DNA from 3 places in the Polaromonas sp. P1_F1 genome. Region 1 is predicted to be linked to each of the others. Evidence: predicted binding sites of a transcription regulator. Region 1 holds the regulator's gene; each other region holds the start of a gene.

What was found. Region 1 encodes sigma-54, which starts transcription at its own class of promoters, with help from an activator protein. Its sites were predicted from a motif close to TGGCANGNAANCTGCTTT; they were not measured.
Region 2: glnK (P-II family nitrogen regulator) is a predicted target of sigma-54. The motif match lies at 1,694-1,711, and genes of this name have one in related genera.
Region 3: glnA (type I glutamate--ammonia ligase) is a predicted target of sigma-54. The motif match lies at 1,985-2,002, and genes of this name have one in related genera.

Annotation. Positions count from the first base shown of each region.
Region 1 covers NZ_JBFUBJ010000009.1:86,632-90,911, forward strand. Annotated here, with positions in the region: gene AC1DZE_RS20305 (THUMP domain-containing class I SAM-dependent RNA methyltransferase) at 1-1,337, opposite strand, end outside; gene AC1DZE_RS20310 (RNA polymerase factor sigma-54) at 1,380-2,915, opposite strand; gene lptB (LPS export ABC transporter ATP-binding protein) at 3,060-3,851, opposite strand; gene lptA (lipopolysaccharide transport periplasmic protein LptA) at 3,866-4,280, opposite strand, start outside.
Region 2 covers NZ_JBFUBJ010000007.1:85,116-89,395, reverse strand. Annotated here, with positions in the region: gene AC1DZE_RS18250 (YifB family Mg chelatase-like AAA ATPase) at 1-1,266, opposite strand, end outside; gene glnK (P-II family nitrogen regulator) at 1,848-2,186, shown strand; gene AC1DZE_RS18240 (ammonium transporter) at 2,219-3,757, shown strand; gene AC1DZE_RS18235 (SMP-30/gluconolactonase/LRE family protein) at 3,984-4,280, shown strand, end outside.
Region 3 covers NZ_JBFUBJ010000001.1:52,144-56,423, reverse strand. Annotated here, with positions in the region: gene AC1DZE_RS00310 (EI24 domain-containing protein) at 50-976, shown strand; gene AC1DZE_RS00305 (competence/damage-inducible protein A) at 1,001-1,825, shown strand; gene glnA (type I glutamate--ammonia ligase) at 2,054-3,469, shown strand; gene AC1DZE_RS00295 (hypothetical protein) at 3,651-4,184, shown strand; gene glnL (nitrogen regulation protein NR(II)) at 4,226-4,280, shown strand, end outside.

The sequences.
Region 1 (4,280 bases):
TCGATGGGACCGTTCCACATCGGCACGCGCCGCGATTCTTTCAGGCGCATCTTGCCGGGCAGTTTGAGGTCGGGTGTGAGCACGTGAGCGGTCCAGCCGGCGTAATTTTTCTTCCAGTGCGCGGCCAGTTGTGGAAAAAACTCCGTCGCTTCTTCGCCCCAGGCGTTTTGTGCCTGCTCGCGGCCGGGGTTCGCCGAGCGGTCGCGCGATGTCTCGAAGGCGGGTTCTTCACGTGTGTCACCCCGATCACCGCTGTCCCGGTTCAGCGGCTGGCCAAATTCGTCGATGGGCTGGTTGCGGTGGTCCTGCTGCACGCGTCCTTCGGCCTGTCCTTGCTGGCGGCGCTGGTCGCGCCCCTGCACGCCGGTGATGCCGGCCACACCTGCCACATCAATACGCTCGCCGTAAGGCGGATTCACCAGCATCACGCCCGAAGGCGCGGGCGGCATGCGCTGCAGGGCGTCGCCGCCGCGGAATTCCACCGCATTGGCCACACCGGCACGCTCGGCATTGCGTTCGGCAAAGTCGACCATGCGGAAAGACACGTCGCTGCCGAACACCGGCGCTGTAGGTTCGGTGATGGCGGCTTCGGCCTGGTCGAGCAGGCCGTCCCAGACATGGCCCTGGAAGGGCAGGTATTTCTGAAAGGCAAAACGGCGGTTGATGCCGGGCGCAATGTTGCAGGCGATTTGCGCGGCTTCAATCGCGATGGTGCCCGAGCCGCAGCAGGGGTCATAGAGCGGCACGCCTTCTTTACAGAGCTGATCCCATCCGCTGGCGGCAATCATGGCGGCGGCCAGGGTTTCCTTCAGCGGGGCATCACCCTTGTCTTCGCGCCAGCCGCGCTTGAAGAGCGGCTCGCCCGAGGTGTCGATGTAGACCGTGACGGTGTCCGTCGTCAGGTGCACGTAGACGCGCACGTCGGGCCAGCGCGTGTCGACGCTGGGCCGCACGTCGTCGAACTTGGCGCGAAAGCGGTCGGCGATCGCGTCCTTGATCTTCAGCGCCGCGAAGTTCAGGCTTTGCAGCGGGCTGTGCTGGGCCGTGATCTCGACCTTGAAGGTCTGCTTGGGCGTGAACCAGATTTCCCAGGCCACGTTGGCAGCTGCGTTGTAGAGGTCTTGTTCGCTGCGGTACTGGTTGTGCTGCAGCTCGATCAGCACGCGCTGCGCCAGCCGGCTGTGCAGGTTGAGCTGCAACGCGTCGCGCCACGAAGCCTGCAGCTGCACGCCGGCGCGCCAGGCTTTGCCGTCGATCCCGGTGACACGCTTGACCTCGGTGGCCAGCAGGGTTTCGACGCCTGCGGCGCACGGTAAAAAGAGTTGGAGTTGATTCATGACTGACTTTGAGGGGCGGGGCAGCGCGGCCTGATTGGGCGGCTAGAGTGATTTGCGCAGGTTGGCGGGCGCGATGCGGAGCGCCTCGCGGTACTTGGCCACGGTGCGGCGGGCGCATTCAATGCCCTGCTCCTTGAGCATTTCGGAAATCTGGTTGTCGCTGAGCGGCTTCTTGAGGCTTTCTGACGAGACAAATTGTTTGATGAGCGCGCGCACCGCTGTGCTGGAAGCATTGCCGCCGGTTTCGGTGCCGAGTGCGGAACCGAAGAAATACTTGAGCTCGAAAGTACCGAAAGGGGTGCCCATGTACTTGGCCGTGGTCACGCGGGAGATGGTGGACTCATGCAGGCCCAGTTCATCGGCGATTTCGCGCAGCACCAGCGGCCGCATGGCGAGTTCGCCGTGCGTGAAGAAGTTTTTCTGCCGTTCCACAATCGCGCTGCTTACGCGCAGGATGGTGTCAAAGCGCTGCTGGATGTTCTTGATGAACCAGCGGGCCTCCTGCAGGCGCTGCTGCAGCGCCTGGCCGCCCTGGCCTTTGTGCTGCTTGAGGGCATTGGCATAAATGTCGTGCACGCGAAGGCGCGGCATGACGTCGCCATTGAGCGAAACCTTGAAGCCCCGGCCCGATTTGATGACGATGACGTCGGGCACGATCAGGTTGCGCTCCACGTTCACAAAGCGGCGCCCGGGCTTGGGGTCGAGCCGGCCAATCACCGTGATGGCGCCCTTGATGGCGGCTTCGGTGAACCCACACAGGTGCGACAGGCGCTTGACATCGCGCTTGGCCAGCAGCTCCATGGGCTGCTTGCACATGGCAATGGCTGCGCGGGTTTCTTCGCAGTCCTTGCAGTCCAGCAGTTGCAGGCTCAGGCATTCCGCCAGGTTGCGCGCACCGACACCGGCAGGCTCCATGTGGTGCAGCAGCTTGAGCGCCATCGCAAAACGCTGCTCCAGCTCTTCCGCCTGCGCCATGTCATCTCTTGCAAGACCGGCCGCGAGCGACGCCAGGCTGTCTTCAAGGTAGCCGTCGTCGTTGAGCGATTCAATGAGGAAGTGCAGCGCGGCGCGATCTTCCTCCGACAGGCGCAAGCTCAGCGATTGCCGGTGCAGGTGGTCCTGCAGCGACTCATGGCTGCCCGTGAGGTCGGAGGCCTCGGCTTCGCTCTCTTCATTGTTGTTCTTGCGCGCCGGTGCGTCGCTTCCCCACTCGCTGTCGTCGGGCGTGGTTTCTACCGTGCCATCGCCTTCCCAGCTTTCCTCGAGCTTGGGCTCCGCACTGACTTCTGCGTCATTCGGGGCTGTAGCGCCAGTCTCGTCTGCGCCGCCAGCTATCGAATCCGTAGCAGATTCAAACTCGCGGCTGTCCTGGCTTACCGGCGTGTTGATGTGCTCCAGCCCAAACTCTTCGCGCACCGCCGTCTCTTCCGACACTTCCAGAAACGGGTTTTCGTCGAGCATCTGCTCGACCTCCTGGCTCAACTCAAGCGTCGACAGCTGCAACAGCCGGATCGACTGCTGCAGCTGGGGCGTCAGCGCAAGATGCTGCGAGACGCGGAGTGACAGGCCTTGTTTCACTGGATTTTCAAATGTGCGGAAAGATAAAACGACATGTCTTCGGCCAGCAGGGGCCGCGGAACTGGCTTCGCCAGGCCGCAGGCGCCGTCCCCAGAGGGGGAGAGGGAGCTACACGAAGTGAGCGACAACAGGGGGGAACCATCTTCACATCTTGAAGTGTTCGCCGAGATAGACTCTTCGTACATCGGCGTTGTTCACGATCTCGGACGGTGTGCCTTGCGCCAGCACATGGCCGTCGCTGATGATGTAGGCGTGGTCGCAAATGCCCAGTGTTTCACGCACGTTGTGGTCGGTGATCAGCACGCCGATGCCGCGCGATTTGAGGAAACCGATGATGCGCTGGATTTCGATCACGGCAATGGGGTCGATACCGGCAAAGGGCTCATCCAGCAGGATGAAGCGCGGCTGGGTTGCCAGCGCCCGCGCGATTTCGACCCGGCGGCGCTCGCCGCCCGAGAGCGCCGGTGCCGGTGAGTTGCGCAAATGATCTACCCGCAAATCCTGCAGCAGCGCGTCGAGCCGCGACTCGATGTCTGCGCGCCCCAGCGGCTTTCCGGTTTTGTCGAGCTGCAGCTCCAGCACGGCACGCACGTTTTCTTCGACCGTGAGCTTGCGGAAAATCGACGCTTCCTGCGGCAGGTAGCTCAGGCCCAGGCGGGCACGCAGGTGAATCGGCATGTGCTCGACCGACTCGCCGTCGATGGAAATTTCGCCTGCATCGGCGCGCACCAGGCCCACGATCATGTAGAACGAGGTCGTTTTGCCCGCGCCGTTGGGGCCCAGCRGGCCCACGACTTCGCCTTTTTGCACGGACAGCGAAACGTCCTGCACCACCTTGCGGCTGCCGTACGATTTTTGCAGACCTTGCGCAACAAGGCGGCTGGGGGTCAGGGCAGGAGCGGCCGGGGCCGCTGAAGTGTCAGTCACCACATCCATCTGTGCAGGTCTTTCTAGTTCTTTTCATTGCCCAGCGTCGTGCTGGGGCGCAGAACCGGGGCGGGGCCTGCGGGCGGCGCCGCGACGGGGGCCGAGGCTGTCGCGCGGGGTGACAGCATGGCGCGAACCCGTCCTGTGGGGTTGCTGGCCGTACGATTTTGCGCGCCCCCATCCACGGTGAAGACGTCGGTGTTGTTGTCGTAAACAATCAGGCTGCCGGTGGTTTCGTCCACCAGGGTGGCGCCGTTGTAGCGGCGCACCACCGCCCGCTTGATGAACTTCACCAGGTCTGCACGGCTGTCATATTCAATGCGTTCGCCTTCGCCTTCGATGTATTCGTCTACGCCGTCACGCTTTTTCCGGTAAAACGCCAGCTTGCCGGGCGCCGCGATGGACACCGCCTGCTGGTAGCCTTCGGGATCCTGCATG
Region 2 (4,280 bases), on a different contig from region 1:
CCTGATAACGGCAGTGGCTTCGCCCGGCGGCGCGTTGACCAGTTCATCGGCTGCAAGCGCACCCACCTCAACATGCAGGTCGATGCGGTCCAGCAGCGGGCCGCTGAGCTTGCCCTGGTAACGCGATACCTGTTCGGGCGAACAACGGCAAGCCCGCAAGCTCGAGCCGAGGTAACCGCAGGGGCAAGGGTTCATCGCTGCGACCAGCTGAAAGCGCGCCGGGAACTCGGCGCGCTGGGCGGCTCGCGAAATGGTGATGGTGCCGGACTCCAGCGGTTCACGAAGGGCTTCCAGGGCTGCCCGCGGAAACTCCGGGAGTTCATCCAGAAACAGGATGCCGCGGTGCGCCAGGGAAATTTCACCAGGCCGCGGCGGGGAACCACCACCGACAAGCGCAACGGCGCTGGCCGTGTGGTGCGGCGCGCAGGTGGGGCGTATCGCCCATTTGTCCAGCGTGAACCGGCCGCCCAATGACGCCACCGCTGCGCTTTCCAGTGCTTCTTCGGTGGTCATGGCCGGCAGCAGGCCTGCAAAGCGCTGTGCCAGCATGGATTTTCCGGAGCCTGGGGCGCCCATCATCAGTACGCTGTGCCCGCCGGTCGCGGCAATTTCCAGGGCGCGCCGGGCCGCCGCCTGGCCTTTGACGTCGGCCAGATCAGGATATGGGGACTGCCCCGAAGGCACGATCGGCTTGACGCGAGACCAGCCTTCCCCTGCTTCAGTCGGGGTGTCGCCCGGCAAAAATTGCCTCACCACATCGAGCAAATGGTGCGCCTGAAAGATTTCGGCGCCGGGGACCAACGCTGCTTCCTGGGCACTGGCCTCTGGCAGAACCAGCTTCGGCAATTTCTCGGCGGCAAGCCGTGCCGGGCGCGCCAGGGCGAGGCTCATGGCAAGCGCTCCCCGAATGGGACGCAAGTCGCCGCCCAGCGACAACTCGCCGGCGAACTCATAGCCTTCCAGTTTGCGGGCGTCGATCTGGCCGCTGGCCGCCAGGATTCCGAGCGCGATGGGCAGATCGAAACGGCCGGAATCCTTGGGAAGATCAGCGGGTGCCAGATTGACCGTAATGCGTTTATTGGCGGGAAATTCCAGTCCGGCGTTCTGGATGGCCGAGCGCACGCGTTCACGCGCTTCCTTGACTTCCGTTTCCGCAAGCCCGACCAGCGTAAAGCTGGGCAAACCGTTGGCAAGATGCACCTCCACCTGCACGGGCCTTGCTTCCAGGCCCAACAAGGCGCGGCTATGCACTAAAGACAAGCTCATTCGAAACTTCCTCCCTCAGAGGCGGCATCACAACTGAACCCGAGGCCATCCCGGGTTGCAGGTGCACCATACCTTCACCTAAGACGAGTATCGCCTAGCGAGAGAAGCCACCCGCTGGTTCACCAGAAAGGTGTGCCCCGCTGCATCCGATAGTGGCACTCACTTTCGTCTCGTGCACTTGCCTGGTTGTGTCAGTACCAGGATCCGCCGTGGCATTCTTGCCGCCGATCTCCTGGTGCTGGCCGTCCCAGAAACGAACGTTGCAGAAGACCGCCGTGCACTAAAGACAGGCTTGGTGATGCCTTTTTAGCTTAATGCTCCAAAATTGTGCGCTTGATTGCCCTTTATTGGTGCATCGTATCCGGCGCGATTCGCGGAGGTTCGCTCGAAGTTCAGGGGCGGGCCGGTCATCCATGCAAAGCGTCTTTGGCACGTTACCTGCTAAGAAGTCCACGCAAGTTGCCAACCTTTGGAGCTTCTACGGAGACTCCATCAGCAATGACTCGTACAAAAGCCTTAATCCGGCTGAGGTGGTGCTTGACGATGCTGCTTCCCTATTCATCCCTGGAGGAACCCTGAAAATGAAACTCGTAACGGCCATCATTAAACCGTTCAAGCTGGACGAAGTGCGTGAAGCGCTTTCCGGCATTGGCGTGCAAGGCATTACTGTGACTGAAGTCAAAGGCTTCGGCCGCCAGAAAGGCCATACCGAGCTGTACCGCGGTGCAGAGTATGTCGTCGATTTTCTGCCCAAGGTCAAGATCGAAGCAGCAGTCTCCGACGATCTGGTGGATCGCGTGATTGAAGCGGTTGAGGGCGCCGCCCGCACCGGCAAGATCGGCGACGGCAAGGTTTTTGTTTACAACCTCGAGCAGGTCGTGCGCATCCGTACCGGTGAAACCGGCAAGGAAGCGCTGTAAGGCTTACCCCAAAAAACGAAGAGAACATAGACATGAAAAAACTACTTGCCTCCCTTGTACTGGGACTGAGCCTGCTGACGACCGGCGCCGTGATGGCGCAGGCCCCGGCAGCTGCACCCGCCGCTTCCGCTGCAGAAGCCAAGCCGGCTGAAGCTGCTGCTTCCGCCGCCGCGCCTGCCGCAGCGACAGCACCCGCCGCTGCAGCTGCAGCCTCTGCACCGGCTGCCGCCGCGCCCGTTCCCAACAAAGGCGACACCGCCTGGATGATGGTTTCCACGCTGCTGGTCATCATGATGACCGTGCCTGGCCTGGCCCTGTTCTACGGCGGTCTGGTCCGCAGCAAGAACATGCTGTCCGTCCTGATGCAGGTCATGGTGACGTTCTCGATGATCGTCGTGCTGTGGTTTATCTATGGCTACAGCCTGGCTTTCACCGAAGGCAACGCCTTCTTCGGCGGCTTCGACCGGCTCTTCATGAAGGGCATCTGGGACAACGTCGCGGGCACCTTTGCCAATGGCGCCACCTTCAGCAAGGGTGTCGTGATCCCCGAGATCGTGTTCGCAGCCTTCCAGGCCACTTTTGCCGGCATCACCTGCGCGCTGATCGTTGGCGCCTTTGCCGAACGCATCAAGTTCTCCGCAGTGCTGCTGTTCATGGCGATCTGGTTCACCTTCAGCTATGCACCTATTGCCCACATGGTCTGGTTCTGGATGGGCCCTGACGCCTACACCGGCAAGGAAGTCGCCGACGCCATGAGCGCCAAGGGCGGTTATATCTGGCAAATGGGCGCCCTGGATTTTGCAGGCGGTACCGTGGTGCACATCAACGCCGCTGTCGCCGGCCTGGTAGGCGCCTTCTGCATAGGCAAGCGTATCGGCTACGGCAAGGAAGCCATGGCCCCTCACAGCCTCACGTTGACCATGGTTGGCGCCGCATTGCTGTGGGTGGGCTGGTTCGGCTTCAACGCCGGCTCCGCCCTGGAAGCCAACGGTTTCGCCGCCCTGGCCTTCATCAACACGCTGGGTGCTACCGCTGCCGCTGTGCTGGCATGGTGCGTCGGTGAAGCGCTGATGCGCGGCAAGGCCTCGATGCTGGGTGCAGCGTCCGGCGCTGTCGCCGGCCTGGTGGCCATCACGCCCGCAGCCGGCAACGTCGGCATCGGCGGCGGCCTCATCATCGGCCTGATCGCCGGCTTCGCCTGCCTCTGGGGTGTGAACGGCCTGAAGAAACTGCTGGGCGCTGACGACTCGCTCGACGTGTTCGGCGTGCATGGCGTGGGTGGTATTCTGGGCGCGCTGCTCACCGGCGTCTTCAACTCGCCAGCCCTGGGTGGCCCAAGCTTCGTGGGTGACTGGGTGACCGCCACGGCCGTGACGCCTGACGCTTACACCATCGCCGGCCAGGTCTGGATCCAGGCCAAGGCCGTGCTGATCACCATCGTCTGGTCCGGTGTGGTTTCCTTCATCGCCTACAAGGTGGTTGACCTCACGATTGGCCTGCGCGTCAGCGAAGAAGACGAACGCGAAGGCCTGGACATCACCTCGCACGGTGAGACCGCCTACAACCGTTAATTCATAGTCAGACGAATTCGGGCTGCCCCAGGGCAGCCCCCTGATTGAGTATCTCCTTTGGATGTTCAGCCCGCTGGCGCAAGCCGGTGGGCTGTTTTTTTTGACGCGTGCCTTGTGGGCGTTGCACGATCGCCGGGATTCGGCTGCGGGGGCCGTTTCCGGCGGCGGCCCTGCCGGTGCTAACCTTGGGTCCCTGTCCACTTTTCAGCCTTTCAAGGAACGCCGCATGACATGGCAAACCGTTGTTGCACAACCCAGTGAACTGGGTGAATCGCCGTTCTGGCATCCCGACGAGCAAATGCTGTATTGGGTTGACATTCCAGGCCGGCAGATTCACCGTTGCAACGTCTTTATGGGGACGGTGCAAAGCTGGGCCATGCCGTCGGAGCCCGGCAGCATTGCGCCGGCCCGTACACAGGGGCAAGGCAGTGGCCTGGTGATCGCATTGCGCGACGGCATTTACCGCGCCCGCGAGTGGGGCGCCGAGCTCCAGCAGCTCATGCGGGCCGGCCATGACACCAAC
Region 3 (4,280 bases), on a different contig from region 1:
ACATCCGCCGTGTTTTCGGTAGCCATGGGGCTGCGTTATCCTGTCGGTCATGAGCAAACTCCTAGACGCCTTCTGGCGCGCCGCGATGTATTGCCTGCACCCGCGGGTCATTGCGTTGTCCGTCCTGCCGCTGATCATCATGGTGGTGATCTCGCTCGGCCTGGGATATTTTTTCTGGAACGATGCCGTGGAAGCTATCCGGTCGCAGATCGGAAGCTATGAGCTTGTCGGCACGCTGGTGCGCTGGCTTGAGGGCCTCGGCCTGAGCGACCTGCGCACGGTGCTGGCTCCGGCGTTGTTGCTGTTCCTGGCGATCCCCGTGATTGTGATCGTGGCGTTGCTCTTCGTGGCACTGCTCATGACACCGGCCATGGTGGCCCTGGTGGCTGAACGGCGCTTTCCCCAGATGGAGCGCAAACGGGGCGGTTCACTGTTCACCAGTTTGTTCTGGTCGCTGGGCTCGACCTTGCTGGCCGTGGTGGCGCTGGTCGTTTCGATTCCGCTTTGGCTGATTCCCCCGCTGATCCTGGTGTTGCCCCCGCTGATCTGGGGCTGGCTGACTTACCGCGTCATGTCTTATGACGCCATGGTGGACCACGCCAGCAGTGAAGAGCGGCGCCAGATATTCAAGGAACATCGCCTGCCGCTGCTGGCGATCGGTGTGTTCAGCGGCTACCTGGGCGCGGCACCCAGCCTGCTGTGGGCCTCGGGCGCGATGTTTGTAGCCATGGCGCCCATCCTGGTGCCGGTGGCCATCTGGATCTACACCCTGGTGTTTGCGTTTTCCTCGCTCTGGTTTGCGCACTACACGCTGTCGGCCCTGGAACAACTTCGCAAGAAGAATAATGCCCTGGCGCCCGACCCGCTTGCGCAAGCAGCTATTGAATCGATAGCAAATGAGCTGGCCCCCGATGCCCTCCCCGGGCCGGCGCCCAGCTTCGGTTCGCTGGGCGGCAAGCCCGAATCACAACCCTGAACCCATTACCTGGCAAGCCTGAACATGACCCCACAATTCGGCCTCATCATCGTCGGCGACGAAATCCTTTCCGGCAAACGAGCCGACAAACACCTGCCGAAAGCCATCGAACTGCTGGGTGCGCGCGGCTTGCAGCTGGCCTATGCCGACTACGTCGGCGACGATCCGGCGCGTATCACGGCCACGCTGGCACGCGCGTTCGCAGCGGCGCATGAGAACGGCGACGTGGTGTTCTCCTGCGGCGGTATAGGGGCCACACCTGACGACCACACCCGGCAGTGCGCCGCCAGAGCGTTGGGCGTTGACCTTGCGCTGCATCCCACGGCCAAAACACTGATCCTCGAACGCATGGCGGATGTGGCGAAAGAGCAGGGGACACCCTACGAGCCTGACCGCGACGACAACATCCACCGCCTGAACATGGGCGTGTTTCCGGTCGGCGCGGAGATTATTCCGAATCCGTACAACAAGATTCCGGGCTTTACCTGCCGGGCGGGGCAGGGGGCGGTTCACTTCGTTCCCGGCTTCCCGGTGATGGCCTGGCCGATGATTGAATGGGTGCTCGACAACCAGTACGCCCACCTGCACCAAAAATCGCCTTACACCGAGAAGTCGGTGATCATTTTTGGGTCCATGGAGGCCATGCTCACGCCCCTGATGCTCGATATTGAAGCGGCCCATGCGGGAGTGAAAGTGTTTAGCCTGCCCAGCGTGGATCACCCGGAATATGGCCGCCATATTGAACTGGGCGTCAAAGGCGCGCCCGAGGCGGTCAATTTGGCCTATCCGGCCATGCTGGCCGGGCTGCACAAATTTGACCTGAAGTTTGGCCCTGAGTTGGTGCGTTGATTTTTTTGCACCAATCTTGTGCGCTTATGTTAATGCACGATCATGGTGCATTCGTTGTCGGCCGGTGTTTTTTGCATTTTCAGCCTGCCAAAGGCTGGAACTGAAGCCAGATCACGGCACAATCCGGGGCTTGGCGGGAAACTGAAGCGCCAATGTCTGTGGCACAAAAAGTGCATTCGACAGCCCGAATAGATTTTTCAACCACCCATCCAGCAACAGGAGATTTTGATGGCAAAGACCGTCGCAGACGTCATGAAAATGGTCAAGGAAAACGAGGTCAAGTTTGTTGACTTCCGTTTTACCGATACCCGGGGCAAAGAACAGCACGTGACCGTGCCCGTGTCCCACTTTGACGAAGACAAATTCACGTCGGGCCATGCATTCGACGGCTCCTCAATTGCCGGCTGGAAGGGCATTGAAGCCTCCGACATGCAACTGATGCCTGACCCAAAGACGGCCAACATCGATCCGTTCTTTGAAGAAACCACTCTGTTCATGAGCTGTGACGTGCTCGAGCCCGCCGACGGCAAAGCCTATGACCGCGACCCGCGCTCCATCGCGCAGCGCGCAGAGGCTTACCTCAAGGCTTCCGGCCTGGGCGACACCGCTTACTTCGGCCCTGAGCCAGAGTTCTTCATCTTTGACGACGTGCGCTGGAACACTGACATGTCGGGCACCTTCTTCAAGATCGAAGAATACGAAGCACCCTGGAACTCCGGCGCCAAGCTCGAAGGCGGCAATCGCGGCCACCGTCCTACCGTCAAGGGCGGCTACTTTCCCGTGCCTCCTGTCGACAGCACGCAAGACATGCGCGCCGAGATGGCCCTGATCCTCGAATCGCTGGGCATCCCCGTCGAAGTGTTCCACCACGAAGTGGCCGGCGCCGGCCAGAACGAAATCGGTACCCGTTTCAGCACGCTGGTTCAGCGCGCCGACTGGACCCAGGTCCTGAAATACGTCGTGCAGAACGTGGCCAACGCCTACGGCAAAACCGCCACCTTCATGCCCAAGCCTGTTGTCGGCGACAACGGCTCCGGCATGCACGTTCACCAGTCCATCTGGAAAGACGGCAAAAACCTGTTTGCCGGTGACGGCTATGCAGGCCTGTCTGATTTCGCCCTGTACTACATCGGCGGCATCATCAAGCACGCACGTGCCCTGAACGCCATCACCAACCCAGGCACCAACAGCTACAAGCGTCTGGTTCCTGGCTATGAGGCGCCGGTCAAGCTGGCTTACTCGGCTAAAAATCGTTCGGCATCGATCCGCATTCCTTACGTTGCCAATCCAAAGGGCCGCCGTATCGAAGCGCGTTTCCCCGATCCACTGATGAACCCTTACCTGGGCTTCTCGGCCCTGATGATGGCCGGCCTGGACGGCGTGGAAAACAAGATCCACCCAGGCGAAGCCGCCACCAAGGATCTGTACCATCTGCCACCCGAGGAAGATGCAAAAGTGCCAACCGTTTGCCACAGCCTGGACCAGGCGCTGGACGCGCTTGACGTGGGCCGCAGCTTCCTGACCAAGGGCGGTGTGTTCACCGACAGCATGATTGACGCCTACATTGAACTGAAGATGGGTGAAGTGACCCGCCTGCGCCAGGCGACCCACCCCATCGAATTCGAGATGTACTACTCCCTGTAATCAGGGGGGCGAAAGCCCAACCGCTTACTGTTTATTTACACAGTTTGTGGTCAAAAAAGGACGGCAGATGCCGTCCTTTTTTATTGCCCCGGCCGGTTGTGGGTTTGCTGGCTTTGTATTTCGGCGCCTTTGCCGCATACTGATAGACCGTCCTCGCCCTTATTGGGCATCGGGAGTACCTATGAAACACACCTTATTGCTTTCTACCTTGTCGTTGCTGCTGGCTGGCGCGGGGAATGCTGCATGGGCGCAGCAGGTATACCGCTGTGCAGGAGTCGGGGGTGCGGCCCCTGAATACATCAACAACACAAAAGACGCCCAAACCCGGAGCTGCAAACTGTTGTCCGGCGGCAATGTGACGGTGATGCAGAGCACGCCGGTGCCCAAAGCCGCGGTTCGCGTGGCTGCGGCCGCAGGCTCTAGCGGCCCGCGCACCGATGGCAGCCCCGAACAGCGGGCCCGCGACAACGATTCGCGCGCCATCCTTGAGGCCGAACTGAAAAAGGCCGAAGCCAAGCTGGCCGAGCAGCAAAAAGAATTCAACAACGGCGAACCTGAGAAACAGGGCATTGAAGGCCGTAACTACCAGCGTTACCTGGACCGCGTGGCCGAGCTCAAGGACAGCATCACCCGTAACCAGAGTGATATTGCCGGCCTGAAGCGCGAAATTTCCCGCCTGCCTGGCCCCCCGCCTGCTGCGCTCGTCGCCAATTAAACCAGCGCGGCAAGTCCCAGTAAGCCGGCTTCTGGAGGAAAATGGACGGCTTGAACAAGCCCTCCATCCGCGTCGCTTTATCGTCCGTCCCGGTCA